One region of the Salmonella sp. HY31 genome, then DNA from elsewhere that is predicted to be linked to it. Evidence: riboswitches for the same ligand, from Rfam matches in the RefSeq annotation. Region 1 holds a riboswitch; the other holds the start of a gene.
What was found. Region 1 has a riboswitch for cobalamin ahead of btuB (TonB-dependent vitamin B12 receptor BtuB). Riboswitches for the same ligand answer to the same signal wherever they lie in the genome.

Region 1 (8,560 bases):
GTTGCGCGTTGTGAATACTGCGTTGTTCCGTACTCGCGATGCTCATGGACATCAAGTCCACTGCGCTCGCTGCGTGCGGTACGCCTTGTCTTCACTTCGCTCACTTCACCTTTTACAGGTCATCTTCATGATTGCGAAAATTTGAGAGACTCATGAACAATCGAAATTGTTCTTGTTTCAATTTTCAGCTTGATCCAGATTTTTAAAGAGCAAAACTTCGCAGTGAACCCTTTCAGGTACACTCTGAAGTATTTTTTCGTAATACACTCACGAGATGGTGGAGCTATGCGGGATCGAACCGCAGACCTCCTGCGTGCAAAGCAGGCGCTCTCCCAGCTGAGCTATAGCCCCATCGTGTAGTCAGAACCTCTTTACCGATAATTTTTCCTGAGACAAGGCGTGGAATAACGAAGCATACATCAGTATGTGAGTTATTTCACAACGCAGTATTCAGGGAAAATTTGGTAGGCCTGAGTGGACTTGAACCACCGACCTCACCCTTATCAGGGGTGCGCTCTAACCACCTGAGCTACAAGCCTGTAGAGGTTTTACTGCTCGTTTTTCATCAGACAATCTGTGTGAGCACTGCAAAGACCGTTTCTTTCAGGTAAGGAGGTGATCCAACCGCAGGTTCCCCTACGGTTACCTTGTTACGACTTCACCCCAGTCATGAATCACAAAGTGGTAAGCGCCCTCCCGAAGGTTAAGCTACCTACTTCTTTTGCAACCCACTCCCATGGTGTGACGGGCGGTGTGTACAAGGCCCGGGAACGTATTCACCGTGGCATTCTGATCCACGATTACTAGCGATTCCGACTTCATGGAGTCGAGTTGCAGACTCCAATCCGGACTACGACGCACTTTATGAGGTCCGCTTGCTCTCGCGAGGTCGCTTCTCTTTGTATGCGCCATTGTAGCACGTGTGTAGCCCTGGTCGTAAGGGCCATGATGACTTGACGTCATCCCCACCTTCCTCCAGTTTATCACTGGCAGTCTCCTTTGAGTTCCCGACCTAATCGCTGGCAACAAAGGATAAGGGTTGCGCTCGTTGCGGGACTTAACCCAACATTTCACAACACGAGCTGACGACAGCCATGCAGCACCTGTCTCACAGTTCCCGAAGGCACATTCGCATCTCTGCAAACTTCTGTGGATGTCAAGACCAGGTAAGGTTCTTCGCGTTGCATCGAATTAAACCACATGCTCCACCGCTTGTGCGGGCCCCCGTCAATTCATTTGAGTTTTAACCTTGCGGCCGTACTCCCCAGGCGGTCTACTTAACGCGTTAGCTCCGGAAGCCACGCCTCAAGGGCACAGCCTCCAAGTAGACATCGTTTACGGCGTGGACTACCAGGGTATCTAATCCTGTTTGCTCCCCACGCTTTCGCACCTGAGCGTCAGTCTTTGTCCAGGGGGCCGCCTTCGCCACCGGTATTCCTCCAGATCTCTACGCATTTCACCGCTACACCTGGAATTCTACCCCCCTCTACAAGACTCAAGCCTGCCAGTTTCGAATGCAGTTCCCAGGTTGAGCCCGGGGATTTCACATCCGACTTGACAGACCGCCTGCGTGCGCTTTACGCCCAGTAATTCCGATTAACGCTTGCACCCTCCGTATTACCGCGGCTGCTGGCACGGAGTTAGCCGGTGCTTCTTCTGCGGGTAACGTCAATTGCTGCGGTTATTAACCACAACACCTTCCTCCCCGCTGAAAGTACTTTACAACCCGAAGGCCTTCTTCATACACGCGGCATGGCTGCATCAGGCTTGCGCCCATTGTGCAATATTCCCCACTGCTGCCTCCCGTAGGAGTCTGGACCGTGTCTCAGTTCCAGTGTGGCTGGTCATCCTCTCAGACCAGCTAGGGATCGTCGCCTTGGTGAGCCGTTACCTCACCAACAAGCTAATCCCATCTGGGCACATCTGATGGCAAGAGGCCCGAAGGTCCCCCTCTTTGGTCTTGCGACGTTATGCGGTATTAGCCACCGTTTCCAGTAGTTATCCCCCTCCATCAGGCAGTTTCCCAGACATTACTCACCCGTCCGCCACTCGTCAGCAAAGCAGCAAGCTGCTTCCTGTTACCGTTCGACTTGCATGTGTTAGGCCTGCCGCCAGCGTTCAATCTGAGCCATGATCAAACTCTTCAATTTAAAAGTTTGATGCTCGTGAATTAAACTTCGTAATGAATTACGTGTTCACTCAGAGACTTGGTATTCATTTTTCGTCCGGGGACGTTAAGAATCCGTATCTTCGAGTGCCCACACAGATTGTCTGATAAATTGTTAAAGAGCAGTGCCGCTGCGCTTTTCTCAGCGGCGCGGGGTGTGCATATTACGCTTTCCCGCTTCAGAGTCAAGCGTTTATTTTCGCTTTTCTCCGTGAGGCTCTGGTCTTAACCCCGCTGACCCGGCGGCCTGTGTGCCGTTGTTCCGTGTCAGTGGTGGCGCATTATAGGGAGTTATTTCCGCCTGACAAGAGGAAATTTAAAATAATTTTCCAAGTGCCTGGTATTTACCCAAAACGCCATTAAACCGCCAGTTTTTCGAGCGTTTCAAAGCCATAACGCTGTAAAACGGGCAATAATTGTTCAGCTTCTGGCGTCATTGCCATGCAATAAGCAATATTGGCATCGGTCGATTTTGCATACGGCGCTTCATGCTCCAACAGCCAGGCTGTACGACGCGCTATCGCCGCGCCGGAATCCACTAACCGCGTCCCTTCGGGCAGGACTTGCAAAATCTCGTCTCGTAATAGAGGGAAATGCGTACACCCCAGAACGACCGTGTCAGGCGGTTCCGGCATTCGCAGCCATGGACGTAATATACGGCGTAGCTCTTCCAGCGATACCGAGTCGCCATGTAATTTAGCTTCCGCCAGTTCCACCAGTTCTGCCGACCCCAACATAGCTATCTGACATTCATTGGCGAAGCGCGCAATCAGCTCGTGAGTATAAGGACGTTTGACCGTCGCTCGCGTCGCCAGTAGCCCGACGACGCCATTTGCGGTAAGCCGCGCCGCTGGTTTAATCGCAGGTACAACGCCCACCACCGGGAAGGCAAACTTTTCACGTAATGCGGGAAGTGAAACCGTACTGGCGGTATTGCAGGCTATCACCGCCAGTGAAAGGGGATAGCACTGCTGTACCGCAGTAACAATGTCGACAACGCGCTCGACGATAAACGTTTCGCTCTTTTCCCCATAGGGGAATGCCACGTTATCGAAAGCATATATATAGTGGAGATCCGGCAGGAGCCGCCGAATCTCATCATAGACCGACAATCCACCGACGCCAGAATCAAATACCAGCACGGTGGGACGTGGTTCAGAAGGTGTAGCTGCCAGACAAGGTGTATTCTCGTCCTGCAGTTTGGTAGCCATAAACTGTCTCGTAATCTTTGTCGAACAGGTTGGCTATTTTACCACGAACTGTCAGATGTGAGGTGAGCGGATATGAAACTCCAATATCCCACAAGCTCAAGCCGCCCATTTTTACATCTCTATTATTGTCGAAGTCTTTATCGTAACGTTCGCCGAGGTACTGATACATCACATTCCAGCCGAGTTCAAAAATCTGTCCGGTCAGCTCATACTTTACCTGTTGCTTAGCACGGCGATAGAGAACCTTATTGGTTTCATCATCACGCGGATCGACGTATTGCAGCGTCAGGTGGTGATCTACCGGGCCGGTGGTGATATTTCCGGTCCACTCCAGACCTTTAATAGTGGCCGATTTCAGATTAACGTATTGATTATCTGTATAATCGATCAGGTTTTGAACCTTATAATGATATGCAGAAAGGCGCCAATCCAGCGGTCCGGTCAGCCCATCAATGCCGGCCTCCCACTGCCTGGATTCTTCCGGCTTTAGGTTTGGGTTAGCGGCAATACCAGGCCCATAAGATGATGCAAAACGCGTCGCGCCATATTGCTGCCCAAGGGACGGTGCCAGGAACCCCGTACCATAGGAGAGAGTTGCCCGATAACCATCAACAAACTCCCAGCCCGCTGCGGTCTGCCATGTCCCATGCCAGCCGAACTGCTCATCATGATCTTCACGGCCAGAAGCTTCCAACGTGACACTATCGATTTGTTGCTGTCCGGTCAGGTAGAGCCCGGTGGTATCACGTTTGTAAGTATCGGCCTTCGTTGTACTGCTGGAGGTCAGCTTTTCCTGTTTCCAGTCAGCCCCGCCGCTAACCGCTCCGTACCCAACTTCAACACTATTACCCCACTGAATATAACGCTGCTCCATGTTATCCAGCGAGGCATCCCCCGCATACCGACCAAGATCGTGACTGTAGTTGTAATCTTTAATATGTTGATAATTGGCGATCAGCTGAGAAGAATAGATGCCAGAACTGTATTGCAGGCCAGCATCCCAAGATTGGGTGTAATTCTGGGCCTCATCATTGCCGCCAACATAACCATATGAACCCTGATCGTAATCGCTATTCGCCGTATAGCCATAACCGCGAAAGAAACCGGAGACGTTATCGTTAAACTTATGCTGTACGCCTCCCCAGAACAGCTTATTGCGGTAGCCGTCCCGGTCACTGTCCCCGTTATAGGGAGAGTCAGGCTGAATGTTAAAACCCCTGGTCGTCTCATACGCCCCGGCAGCAGTTACAATCGTATCGCCAAACCGTTTATTCATAATCCCATCATAGGTCTGGTAACCATCCGATCCCATACCGGCGTTGATCTGTGATTTCTCGTCATTGCTCATCGTAATGATATTGACGACGCCGCCAATCGCGCCAGAACCGTACACCGCTGAACGCGGTCCGCGAATGTATTCAATGCGCTGCACTAACGACACCGGAAGCTGACCAATATCAATCGCGTTACTAATGCCCGCCCGCGCCATCGGCACACCATCAATCAGTACCAGGACATGCCGCGATTCGGTGCCGCGAACATACAGCGAGGAACTCTTCCCCATTCCGCCGCTCTGTGAAATATCCACACCAGGAAGACGGCGCATTACGTCATTAAGATCTTTTGACTGCCAGCGCTGAATATCCTCGCGGGTGACGACATCAGTTGGCGCCAAAACAGAGTTTACAGGCTGCTGAAAACGGTTGGCGGTGACAACCAGGGTATCCGGGCTAGTGTCCTGCGCCCAAGCGGAAAAGGCCGTGACGGAGAACGCCGTCAGCAGCGTAGCTTTTTTAATCATTGTAAAGTATCCACAATATAAGAAGGATGCCGCAGGCTTCATCGATAGTACGCGATGATGAAAACCAGATGCGACGTTAGCCGGCAGGTCTTCGGGCTTGGAGGGTTATCCGTTGGCTGGATAGCAGAAATGATGACTTCCCACCGGAGGCAGTGTCTGCTTACGCTCTCATCTCACCTTTCCTTACCGCTGCGCGTCAGCTCCAGATTTTCACTGGATTCCCTATTAACTCACAGGACCGGCCCACGGATGCTACCGTCTGTCACAACACCCTGTCCAGACCGCGCATCACAAATCAGAAATCATCAATAGCTGGACATCCACTGAGCAATCCCTACAATCCCCGCGTACTTTTATTATTCAGGATGCGATATGACCCCCGAACATCTTCCGACAGAACAGTATGAGGCGCAGCTAGCCGAAAAAGTGGCGCGCTTGCAGAGTATGATGGCGCCGTTTTCTGGCCTGGTTCCGGAAGTATTTCGCTCGCCGGTCAGTCACTATCGTATGCGTGCGGAATTTCGCCTGTGGCATGACGGCGATGACCTGTACCACATTATGTTTGATCAGCAGACCAAAAGCCGGATTCGCGTTGACAGCTTCCCGGCGGCCAGCCAACTGATTAATACCTTAATGAAGGCGATGATTGCCGGCGTGCGCGATAATCATGCACTGCGGCATAAGCTGTTCCAGATCGATTATCTCACCACCTTGAGCAACCAGGCGGTAGTGTCGTTGCTGTACCATAAGAAGCTGGACGAAGAGTGGCATGAAGCCGCCACTGCGTTACGCGATGCTTTACGCGCGCAAGGTCTGAACGTACACCTGATTGGCCGGGCCACTAAAACCAAAGTCGAATTGGATCAGGATTATATTGATGAGCGTCTGCCTGTGGCAGGTAAAGAAATGATCTACCGCCAAGTCGAAAACAGCTTTACGCAGCCAAACGCCGCCATGAATATTCAGATGTTAGAGTGGGCGCTGGAGGTGACGAAAGACTCAAAAGGCGATCTGCTTGAGTTGTATTGCGGCAACGGCAATTTTTCTTTAGCGCTGGCGCGCAATTTTAACCGCGTGCTGGCAACCGAAATCGCCAAACCGTCCGTCGCTGCCGCGCAGTATAATATTGCCGCTAATCATATTGATAATGTTCAGATTATTCGCATGGCGGCGGAAGAGTTTACCCAGGCGATGAACGGCGTCCGTGAGTTTAATCGCTTACAGGGGATCGATCTGAAGCGCTATCAGTGCGAAACCATTTTTGTCGATCCGCCGCGCAGCGGTCTGGACAGCGAAACTGAAAAAATGGTGCAGGCTTATCCACGTATTCTGTACATTTCCTGCAATCCGGAAACGTTGTGCAAAAACCTGGAAACATTAAGCCAGACGCACACGGTGTCTCGCCTGGCGCTGTTCGATCAGTTCCCGTATACGCATCATATGGAATGCGGGGTGTTATTGACCGCAAGGTAAAATATACGTCGGATAGCCGATTATACCGCTATCTGGCGTTCTGCCGGGGCGCTTCGCTTGCCCGGCCTACATATATGTACAGTTGTAGGCCGGATCAGGCGCTTGCGCCGCCATCTGGCATTCGCACACTACTCCGCGATGTCCTGCTTCCGATTGCGCATCTTAAAGCCAATCCAGAATACCAGAATCACCGACAGCACCGCCGGGAAGAAATTAGAACCCATATCCGGATATTCTGCACGCACGACGGTGCTATACAGTAAAACGCCAAGAATAAAACAGGCGGCGGCCAGCCCCGGCAAACCCACCGGCATAGTACGATTTTGGTAGCGTTGATGCAGGCAATATACCGTCAGCACCAGCGAGATAATCGGGAATACGGAGAACGGCACAATAGCGCTAAACAGTGCCGCGAATGTGCCGTTAATCGATAAGCCAGCGATGAGCGCCAGCAACAGCGTACCTTTATCTTGACCTGACTGTTTCATTACTCGTCCTTCACGTTATTCGGAATGATGTGCTATTTTCTCTTGCTCACGGCGATACCAGTAATACGCCCCTTTCGCAATCATGCGCAGTTGCAATACCAGCCGCTCTTCTAATTGCCGACGCTGTTCAGCGCCGATGTCCAACGCCTCTGCACCCGCGCTAAAGACAATAGTCACCATCGCTTCGGCCTGGGCTTCAGTAAACGCACGCGGCATATGGTTTTCGAGTTCCAGATAGTCGGCAAGTTCCGCAATAAAGTGCTGAATCTCCCGCGCGACGGCAGCACGAAACGCCGCTGAAGTGCCGGAACGCTCGCGCAACAACAGACGGAAGGCGTTGGGGTTGTTGCCGATAAACTCCATAAATGTGGAGACCGACGTGCGGATGACGCTGCCGCCTTTCGCGATGCGCTGTCGCGCCTGACGCATCAACTGACGCAACATCAGACCGCTTTCATCCACCATCGTCAGACCGAGTTCATCAACATCGCGAAAATGACGGTAAAACGACGTTGGCGCAATGCCCGCTTCACGCGCCACTTCACGCAAACTCAGGCTGGCGAAACTCCGCTCAGCGCTCAGTTGGCTGAATGCGGCTTCCACCAGCGAACGCCGGGTTTTTTCTTTTTGTTGCGCTCTAACACCCATCACAATGTCTGAATCCTTCCATATGCCTTATTCGGCACTATACCAGAGAATAAAAGTAACGGGTTCACACTGGATTGTGAATGATTGTTTACAGACAGTTTGTGCTCCGGCTTCGCAAAAAAGCACAACGATAATTGGGTTAAAGCTGGGCAAATGTTATCATCGTGTTTATTTTATGTATAAAAACAGGTGAGTAATACCATGCCACATTCCTGGGATTATGATGCAGTCGTCATAGGGTCAGGCCCCGGCGGTGAAGGCGCTGCAATGGGTCTGGTTAAGCAAGGAGCACGCGTCGCGGTGATTGAGCGTTATCATAACGTTGGCGGCGGATGTACCCACTGGGGCACCATCCCATCCAAAGCCCTTCGCCACGCCGTCAGCCGTATTATCGAATTTAATCAAAACCCGCTCTATAGCGACCACTCCCGTCTCCTTCGTTCTTCTTTCGCCGATATCCTCAACCATGCTGATAACGTGATTAATCAACAAACGCGTATGCGTCAGGGGTTTTATGAGCGTAACCACTGTGAAATCTTGCAGGGCAACGCCCATTTTATTGACGAACATACCCTGGCGCTGGAATGCCATGACGGCACGGTTGAAACCCTAACGGCAGAAAAATTTGTTATTGCTTGTGGTTCGCGTCCTTACCATCCCAATGATGTGGATTTCTCGCATCCGCGCATTTATGACAGCGACTCAATCCTTAGCCTCCACCATGAACCGCGCCACGTTATTATTTATGGCGCCGGCGTTATCGGCTGCGAAT
Region 2 (8,560 bases), 2.0 Mb from region 1:
TCTTACCAATCTGGCGATAGGTCTCCAGCGTCAGAAGCGGTGCCTGTGGAAACAGCTCCAGGTTAGAAAGCGGCGGCAGGCCTTGCTGATGAATAACGGTTGTACCCTTTGACTGAATGCCGATAGAAATACCAGACCCGCTCAGTCGGTTGCCTTCAACGGCTACAAAGGCGACATCGGAAGATTTAAAACAGCGAATGACACGCGCTTTGATACCTTCTTCTTCAATCCCGGCAATGACTTCACGCAGAATGCTTTTATGCGGTAATCCGACAATATTGACGGTCTGTGACAGGCCAAACGCTGGTCCAACGGCAATGACGACTTCATCCTGCTGCGTTCCCTGTTTCGCTTCGCCAATTTCCGTCAAAAAACATTCTCCGCCAGGTGCAGTGGTTTGTGCAGCGGCGGTTGCTGAAGGGGCGTGAAACGAAACCGGCGTGTCGCTGGTTTGCATTTCTGACAGTACGTCTTCGATTATCTGACGCAGCAGTTTTTCATTAATTTCCATTTTTCACCCCTTAGCCAAGTTCGTTGGGATCGAGTGCGCCAGGGATATTTTTAATCTCTTCCCAGCGTTCGCCTTGCAGGCGATAACCTGTTGCCGGTCCGGCATAATCATTAACGTCGTTCACCGCCGAGAGCACTTGTCCACTGCCGACGATAATGGCGGAAGTATGCAGGTAGTCTCCGGTCAGCTTGGCTTTCTGAATGTTGAGCATGTCCTGAGCGACATCCGGGAAGCCGCCTTTGGCAAGCGCTTTCACCACTTCCAGACCGTTACGGTTTTTGTTGATGATGTCCTGCGCGAACTTAATATCTTCAACGATGTTGCGTTCAGGCATATCTTTCGAACCGTGAGCGTAAGTTGCGGCCTCAACCTCTTCATCGGTGATCGGCGGCAACCCCATACCGGCAAAGACGGCCTGTAGCGCGCGGGCAGCTTTATTGCGGATAGCGATAACGTCTTCTTCGCGAACCGGGCGCAGACCGCCGTCGACTTTCAGGTCGCGTTGAATGACGTTGTAATCGTCAAAGTCTTCGGCATCTTCATTAGAGCCGGCGAACATGTTGTCGTAGTTCGGTACCGCGGAATAGCCGGAGGAAATAAAGTCGGTCCCCGGCAGAAACTGCATCAGCAGGCGCGCAGTACGGCGCATATCCGAGTGCGTGAAGGTCTGATCGTTGCTGGAGGCGCATTCCAGATCTAACGACGAGCAGATTAAGTTTTCCGCCAATACGGCGCGGATGCCTGACGGTACCGCGGACGGTACGCCAATACAGCTGACCGATCCGTTTTGCAGCCCCTGAACGCCAGCCGCTTTGGTGATGTAAATGCAGCGCGCTTCCAGATAAAGCATGGATTTGCCTTCGGCATAGCCCATCTGCACTTCTGAGCCGGAGCCGGAGGTAAAGCGCATTTTCAGGCCACGAGAGGCGTAAGAAGAGGCCAAAAAGCCTTTCGACCACGGCGTATCATCGCCATCGGTAAAGACCGGTTCCGTACCGTAAACGGAAATTGTTTCGGCGTAGCAGGTATGGCCCAGCATCCCGAGTTTGAGTTCGGTAGCTTCTTCCAGCGAACACTGGGTCAGTACGCCGGGGCGGCCCACCTGTGAGCCAACAAGAAGGGCAATAGCGTTGAACGGCGCATAACGCGCTACTGCTACCGTTGTCTCCTGTTCATCAAATCCACGCCATGCGCCTTCGGCGGCATCCGCAGCTATCTGTACCGGATTATCTTTGACGTTGGTGACGTGCGCCTGCTGAGAAGGTGTACGACGAGCGCGCATTTTTTGCATCGCCATCATCATCTCAACCACATTCATCTGCGAGACGACTTCGACAATTTTTGCCGGCGTCATGGCGGTAGTGAGTGGAACAATGTCGCTGCGTTTCACATTAGGGTCACACAGCATATTGGCGAGTTTTACGGAGTCCATCGCCATAACTTCTTCCGCTCGCGCCAGATTGATGCCGTAACGGGCAATAAAGTGGTCAATCAGGTCAAAATCACTCACCGGTTTACCGTCTAACTCCGTGACGGCGCCGTTAACGATTTTGATAGACGGTTTTGGGTCGTTCGGGCTTTCCATTGCAATGAAGCCTTCTTCGATCCACTCCTTAACGAAACCGTCCTGGTTTACAGGGCGTTTCGCCAGCGCTTCAAATCTTTTCGATCTCATGAATCAGCCTCACGGATATCAGATATAGGACGGGCGATCGTTTTTCGGTTCGTCACCGAGGGTCGCAAGGACGGTTTTGCCAATTTCACGAGCGGAGATCACGGCCTGACGTACTGCGCCGGAATCGCCGGAAATGACCAGAATCGCTTCGTTGCTAAAGCTGGTGCCGTGTGCCGGAGAGCTATACGCTACGACGTCAACGTTGGCGGATTTCAACGCGGTATCAGCCATCAGTACGCCGACGGAAGCAGGGGCGCCGACAATTACGCCGCAGGCGCGTCCAACTGGCGCGCCAAAGGCTTTTTCAAGCGCATAGCTGGCGCGTGCGGTATATTGCAGCTCGATGTGTCCAGCTTCATTGGCGTAAACATCGCCGAAGGTACGGTCGAGCTCTTTCAGTGCGACTTCGATCCCGCGTTTTACGTCGGAAACGTCGTTTCCGCCTAAAATGATCAGCGATCCGTGACCCGCGCCGCCTTTGGTATCGCGGGGTAGCTCAATACTGACCACCTCAGTGTTAGTCGCTTTGACCGCTTCATCCGCGGCCATAATATGGGGGCCTGCGCCAGTACGGGCGCCAAGAATACCGATGGAGCGGTAGCGTTTTTCGAGTTTCATCGCCTCTAACAAGGCGCTGTCTACATTGGCGATCACCAGACCGATGGTGTCGCCAATCGCGGTACCGACGAATTCCGTTAAACTGCAGCTTTTTTCTGCCATAGCCGTCTCTCGTTTGGGATGGGGGGTATCAGAACTAACCGTTTTTTCCGGCGTCGCCACACGGGCAATCACTTGCGCCATGATCTGTTCCACCAGTTCATTGCTACTCATGGGTTAATTCCTTTTGGTAAGATTTTTTCTACATCGGTATGTGGGCGTGGGATAACGTGTACGGCTTTTACGTCTCCTACATTTCGCGCGGCTGCCGCGCCAGCGTCGGTAGCCGCTTTTACCGCGCCGACGTCGCCGCGAACGATAACCGTTACCAGCCCTGAGCCAATTTTTTCGTAGCCGACCAACATCACATTGGCTGATTTCACCATTGCGTCTGCGGCCTCTATGGCGGCAGTTAAGCCTTTGGTTTCTACCATTCCTAACGCTTCTTGTTGCATAAAGACCTCGCCTGGGTTTTCCCGATAGTGATGACTATAAGAAGATGCGAGGAAAAAGAATGGCTGACTTGCTGTTGAGTATCATAAAATAATGGGGGAGCAATATGATTAAATTGCTTTTTGTTTTTATAACTCATTGATAATTAATGTTTAATATATTATTATTTATATGATTATTTTGCTTTTATTATTTCATTTTTACATTTTTGTTAGTGACGGAAGTATTTTTATTTGATATGGCGAAAGACGCAAAATGTGATGCTTATTCGAACTTGATAAGTTGGCTTGCGCAATATTTTATTATTCTCACAGGCGTATTTTATAGCTCATATTTCCCGTATGACGGGCTGATAAAAATATAGGGAAAGCAAAATTTTGCTATCGCAACACGATTTTTCCGGGAGACAGGTCCGCAGGTTGCCAACAATTTACAGGCGGCACTTTTTATAGTGAGGTTAGCTGTACTCTACCGCCAGCCGAAACTTGCGCTGGTCAGGACACGAACTTTGCTCAGAAGGTGTCACATGAATGATTCTCTAAAAGCGCAATGTGGTGCGGAATTTTTAGGCACCGGACTCTTTTTGTTTTTTGGTATCGGTTGTTTGAGCGCGCTCAAAGTCGCAGGCGCCAGCCTCGGATTATGGGAGATTTGCATTATTTGGGGGCTTGGGATTTCACTGGCCGTTTACCTTACGGCCGGGATCTCCGGCGGACATCTTAATCCTGCGGTGACAATCGCGCTGTGGCTGTTTGCCTGCTTTCCCAGGCAGAAAGTATTGCCTTATATTATTGCCCAGGTTGCCGGCGCTTTTGGTGGCGCTCTGCTGGCGTATGCGCTTTATAGTAGCCTTTTTATTGAATTTGAGACTGCGCATCATATGGTGCGCGGTAGCGTCGAAAGTTTGCAATTAGCCAGCATTTTCAGTACCTATCCGGCCGCAGCGCTAAATGTATGGCAGGCGGCGTTAGTGGAAGTGGTAATTACGTCGATTCTGATGGGCATGATCATGGCATTGACGGATGATGGCAATGGCGTTCCTAAAGGGCCGCTTGCGCCTTTGCTTATTGGGATACTGGTTGCCGTTATCGGCGCGTCTACCGGGCCTCTTACCGGTTTTGCAATGAATCCGGCGCGTGATTTCGGCCCCAAACTGTTCACATGGTTAGCGGGGTGGGGGAACATGGCGATGAGCGGTGGGCGAGAGATCCCTTACTTTATCGTGCCAATTGTCGCGCCTGTTATCGGCGCCTGTGCCGGAGCGGCCATATATCGCTATTTTATTGGTAAGAATTTACCTTGTAATCGCTGTAAACCGGAAGAAAATGCGAACCAGATTCACAGCAATGATGTATCGTAAAAACAGGTGAGATAATTTCGTGATCTGCTTTCACGAACTGATCAAAACGTCTCCCTGCAATGGGAGACTTTTGGTATTGTCATTGTACTTTTTATCAGGGCCAGGATAATGGTAATAAAAAGTGAATGTAAATAATGTGTTTTGTTTATAACAATAAATTAACTGAGGGGTTTTATCATGATTTCTGCGAGCGCTCTGAACTCAGAACTCATTAATAAAATCGCACAGGATTTTGCACAAGCCACCGGTCTGGCGGTTGTGGTTGTCAATATTCATGGTGATGAAATATCTGAGCTATTCAATTTCACGCCGTTTTGTCAGTTGATGCGGCAACATCCCCAGCATAGTACACGTTGTCGTATGAGCGATCGCTGCGGGGGACTGGAGGCATCGAAGTCCGATCAACCCTGTATTTATCGTTGTCATGCCGGGCTAACGGATTTTTCTATTCCGCTGGTAATTGCAGGGCATTTAGTTGGCTTTGTTTTATGCGGACAGGTTCGATTAAGTAATGACGTGGAACTGGTAGACATTCTTAATGTCGACGATCGCTGGCAGGCTGACCCTGAGCTGTTGAATGAATTTCGGAATGTGCCAGAGATGGACTATTCACGAGTTATCGCTTCCGCCGATCTGCTTAAACTGATCGTTGAGAATTGCCTGAAAAAACAACTCAATTTTGTGGTTATCAAAGACAATCCGCAGAAATCGGAAACAAACAAAACCGCTCGTGGCCCCAGCCCGCATGACAGTAAAATGAAAAAAGCGCTTCGCTATATTGATGCGCATTTGTCCGACGATCTTCGTCTGGAGGATGTCGCTTCACATGTCTATCTCAGCCCCTATTATTTCAGTAAGCTATTCAAGAAATATCAGGGGATCGGATTTAATGCGTGGGTGAATCGCCAAAGGATGGTTAGCGCCAGAGAATTGCTTTGCCATAGTGACTGGAGTATTGCCAGTATTGCACGTAATTTAGGCTTTTCGCAAACCAGCTATTTTTGCAAAGTCTTCCGCCAGACCTATCAGGTTACACCGCAGGTTTACCGCCAGCAGATAAATGAGAGTTCTCACCCTCCATCGATATAAGTAGCAATATTTTGCTATTGCCGATTTTTGATAGTGTTTTGTATCTTAATCATTTCAGAAAGAAAATTTATCTGGTGTAACAATAAATTGTCATAGCGCAACAAAATAATAAAATTTAGGGCATAAACTGCACCAGTTTTTATTTTTGTGATGAAGTACAGTGTTAGGAAAGATAAGTTTTATTACGCTTTGTCGACACGTTCTATCGTCAATATACCGGTAAGGATGAGTAGATTAACGTCAGATGAGCAACCGCTCAGGCTATTGCTCACAGAAATGTAAAATGTAGCACATTATTAATTGCCGTTATGGGTGTGCCGTACAGCCATAACGTAAACCAACAGGTTTGCCACATTTGTGGTAGGGAAGGGGGTGAAAATCCCCCGCAGCCCCCGCTGCTGTGATGCTGACGACCCCGTAAAGACCACTGATCGCAAGATTGGGAAGGACGGGCGAGGAGGACGCTAAGCCAGAAGACCTGCCTGTCGGTGATAACCAACAACTTCGGTGGGAAGTGGGTTGCGAAGACGCGTACAGTCGAAAGACTGAACATGCGCGTACCTGTATACCCCTACCACCCTGAACAGGATCAGGGTAATGGCGGCAAGGCATCACGCATTTATTCTTGCAGGCACAGGAAGCGGTTGTGGCAAAACCACGGTGACGCTTGGTTTGCTGAGGCTGCTGCAAAAACGCGCGCTGCGCGTACAGCCGTTTAAAGTTGGGCCAGATTACCTTGATACCGGCTGGCATACCGCTATCTGTGGCGTGGTGTCCCGTAATCTTGACAGTTTCATGCTTCCTCCTCCTGTTCTCAACGCCTTATTTTGCGAACAAATGCAGCGGGCGGATGTCGCTGTCATTGAGGGGGTCATGGGGCTGTATGACGGCTATGGCGTCGACCCCAATTATTGCAGTACAGCCGCAATGGCAAAACAGCTTGACTGCCCGGTCATACTACTGGTGGACGGCAAGGCTGTTTCAACGTCGCTTGCGGCTACCGTTATGGGATTTCAGCACTTCGACCCGACCCTCAACCTCGCGGGCGTGATTGTGAATCGCGTCACTAGCGACGCCCACTATCAGCTCCTCAAAAATGCCATTGAACATTATTGCTCACTGCCGGTACTGGGGTATGTCCCTCCTTGCGACGGCGTCGCATTACCTGAACGCCACCTGGGGTTGATTACCGCCAGAGAATCCCTCGTCAATCAGCAATCATGGCATGATTTTGTCGCTACGCTGGAACAAACAGTGGATGTGGATGCGCTACTCTCGCTGAGTCTGTTATCAGCGCTTCCGGCGGGAACGTGGCCTGAACGCCCAGGTAAAACGGCGGGGGCAGGGCTGACGCTTGCTCTGGCGGATGATGAAGCCTTTAACTTTTATTACCCCGACAACATCGATTTGCTGGAACGTGCCGGCGTTAACATTGTGCGTTTTAGCCCACTGCATGACCGCATATTGCCTGACTGTCAGATGATCTGGCTGGGCGGTGGATATCCTGAATTATACGCCGCGGATCTGGCGGCAAATACGATGATGTTAAAACATTTGCGGGCTGCGCATCAGCGCGGCGCGGCGATTTATGCGGAGTGTGGCGGTCTGATGTATCTGGGGAGCACTCTGGAGGATAGCGGCGGAGAAATTCATCAGATGGCGGATATTATCCCCGGCCACAGCAAAATGGGTAAGCGACTTACCCGCTTTGGTTACTGTGAAGCGCGGGCTATGCAGCCAACGCTATTGGCGGCGCCTGGCGAGATAGTGCGCGGTCATGAATTTCACTACTCAGATTTTATCCCCGAAACACCCGCCGTTATGGCCTGTCGTAAGGTTCGCGATGACCGCGTGTTACAGGAATGGACTGGCGGCTGGCAGACAGGCAACACGTTTGCCAGCTACCTGCATGTCCATTTCGCCCAGCGTCCGGAAATGTTGCAGCACTGGCTGGCGGCGGCGAGGCGCGTATCATGACGATCCTTGCCTGGTGTATCGCCTGGGTGCTGGATTTTATCATCGGCGACCCTCAACACTGGCCTCATCCGGTACGCTGGATAGGTCGTTTAATCACGTTTGTGCAGCGAATTGTGCGTCGCTATTGTCACAGCGACAAAGCGCTGCGGATTGGCGGTGGCGTAATGTGGATTGTGGTTGTCGGGGCGACCTGGGGCATGGCGTGGGGCGTACTGGCGCTGGCGCAGCGGATTCATCCCTGGTTTGGCTGGAGCGTCGAAGTCTGGATGATCTTTACCACGCTGGCCGGACGCTCTCTGGCCCGCGCCGCGCAGGAGGTTGAACGACCGTTACGGGAGGACGACCTTGCGGAAAGCCGAATAAAACTCTCCTGGATCGTCGGGCGCGATACGTCGCAACTTCAGCCAGAGCAGATCAATCGCGCCGTGGTGGAAACGGTTGCAGAGAACACCGTTGACGGCATTATCGCGCCGCTCTTTTTCCTCTTTCTCGGCGGCGTGCCGCTGGCTATGGCCTACAAAGCCGTCAATACCCTGGATTCAATGGTGGGCTACAAACATGAAAAGTATCGGGCGATTGGTATGGTTAGCGCCCGTATGGACGACGTAGCGAACTATCTTCCCGCCCGACTGAGCTGGCTGTTGCTGGGCATTGCGGCAGGACTTTGTCGCCTGAGTGGTTGGCATGCGCTGCGTATTGGCTGGCGTGACCGTTATAACCACAGTAGCCCAAATTGCGCCTGGTCGGAAGCCTGTGTGGCCGGCGCCTTAGGTATCCAGCTAGGTGGCCCAAATAGCTACTTTGGCGAGCGTGTGGACAAACCCTGGATCGGCGACGC

Region 2: another riboswitch for cobalamin. It lies ahead of ACE15A_RS08180 (cobyrinate a,c-diamide synthase); the one in region 1 lies ahead of btuB (TonB-dependent vitamin B12 receptor BtuB).

The regions. Positions count from the first base shown of each region.
Region 1 is NZ_CP170479.1:4,562,347-4,570,906, forward strand. Features, by position in the region: tRNA gene ACE15A_RS21845 (tRNA-Ala) at 276-351, opposite strand; tRNA gene ACE15A_RS21850 (tRNA-Ile) at 463-539, opposite strand; rRNA gene ACE15A_RS21855 (16S ribosomal RNA) at 609-2,150, opposite strand; gene murI (glutamate racemase) at 2,527-3,378, opposite strand; gene btuB (TonB-dependent vitamin B12 receptor BtuB) at 3,323-5,179, opposite strand; cobalamin riboswitch at 5,244-5,437, opposite strand; gene trmA (tRNA (uridine(54)-C5)-methyltransferase TrmA) at 5,552-6,652, shown strand; gene ACE15A_RS21875 (YijD family membrane protein) at 6,781-7,140, opposite strand; gene fabR (HTH-type transcriptional repressor FabR) at 7,156-7,791, opposite strand; gene sthA (Si-specific NAD(P)(+) transhydrogenase) at 7,990-8,560, shown strand, end outside.
Region 2 is NZ_CP170479.1:1,760,746-1,769,305, forward strand. Features, by position in the region: gene pduD (propanediol dehydratase medium subunit PduD) at 1-511, opposite strand, end outside; gene pduC (propanediol dehydratase large subunit PduC) at 522-2,186, opposite strand; gene pduB (propanediol utilization microcompartment protein PduB) at 2,205-3,017, opposite strand; gene pduA (propanediol utilization microcompartment protein PduA) at 3,014-3,298, opposite strand; gene pduF (propanediol diffusion facilitator PduF) at 3,823-4,656, shown strand; gene pocR (regulatory protein PocR) at 4,834-5,745, shown strand; cobalamin riboswitch at 6,071-6,246, shown strand; gene ACE15A_RS08180 (cobyrinate a,c-diamide synthase) at 6,343-7,722, shown strand; gene cbiB (adenosylcobinamide-phosphate synthase CbiB) at 7,719-8,560, shown strand, end outside.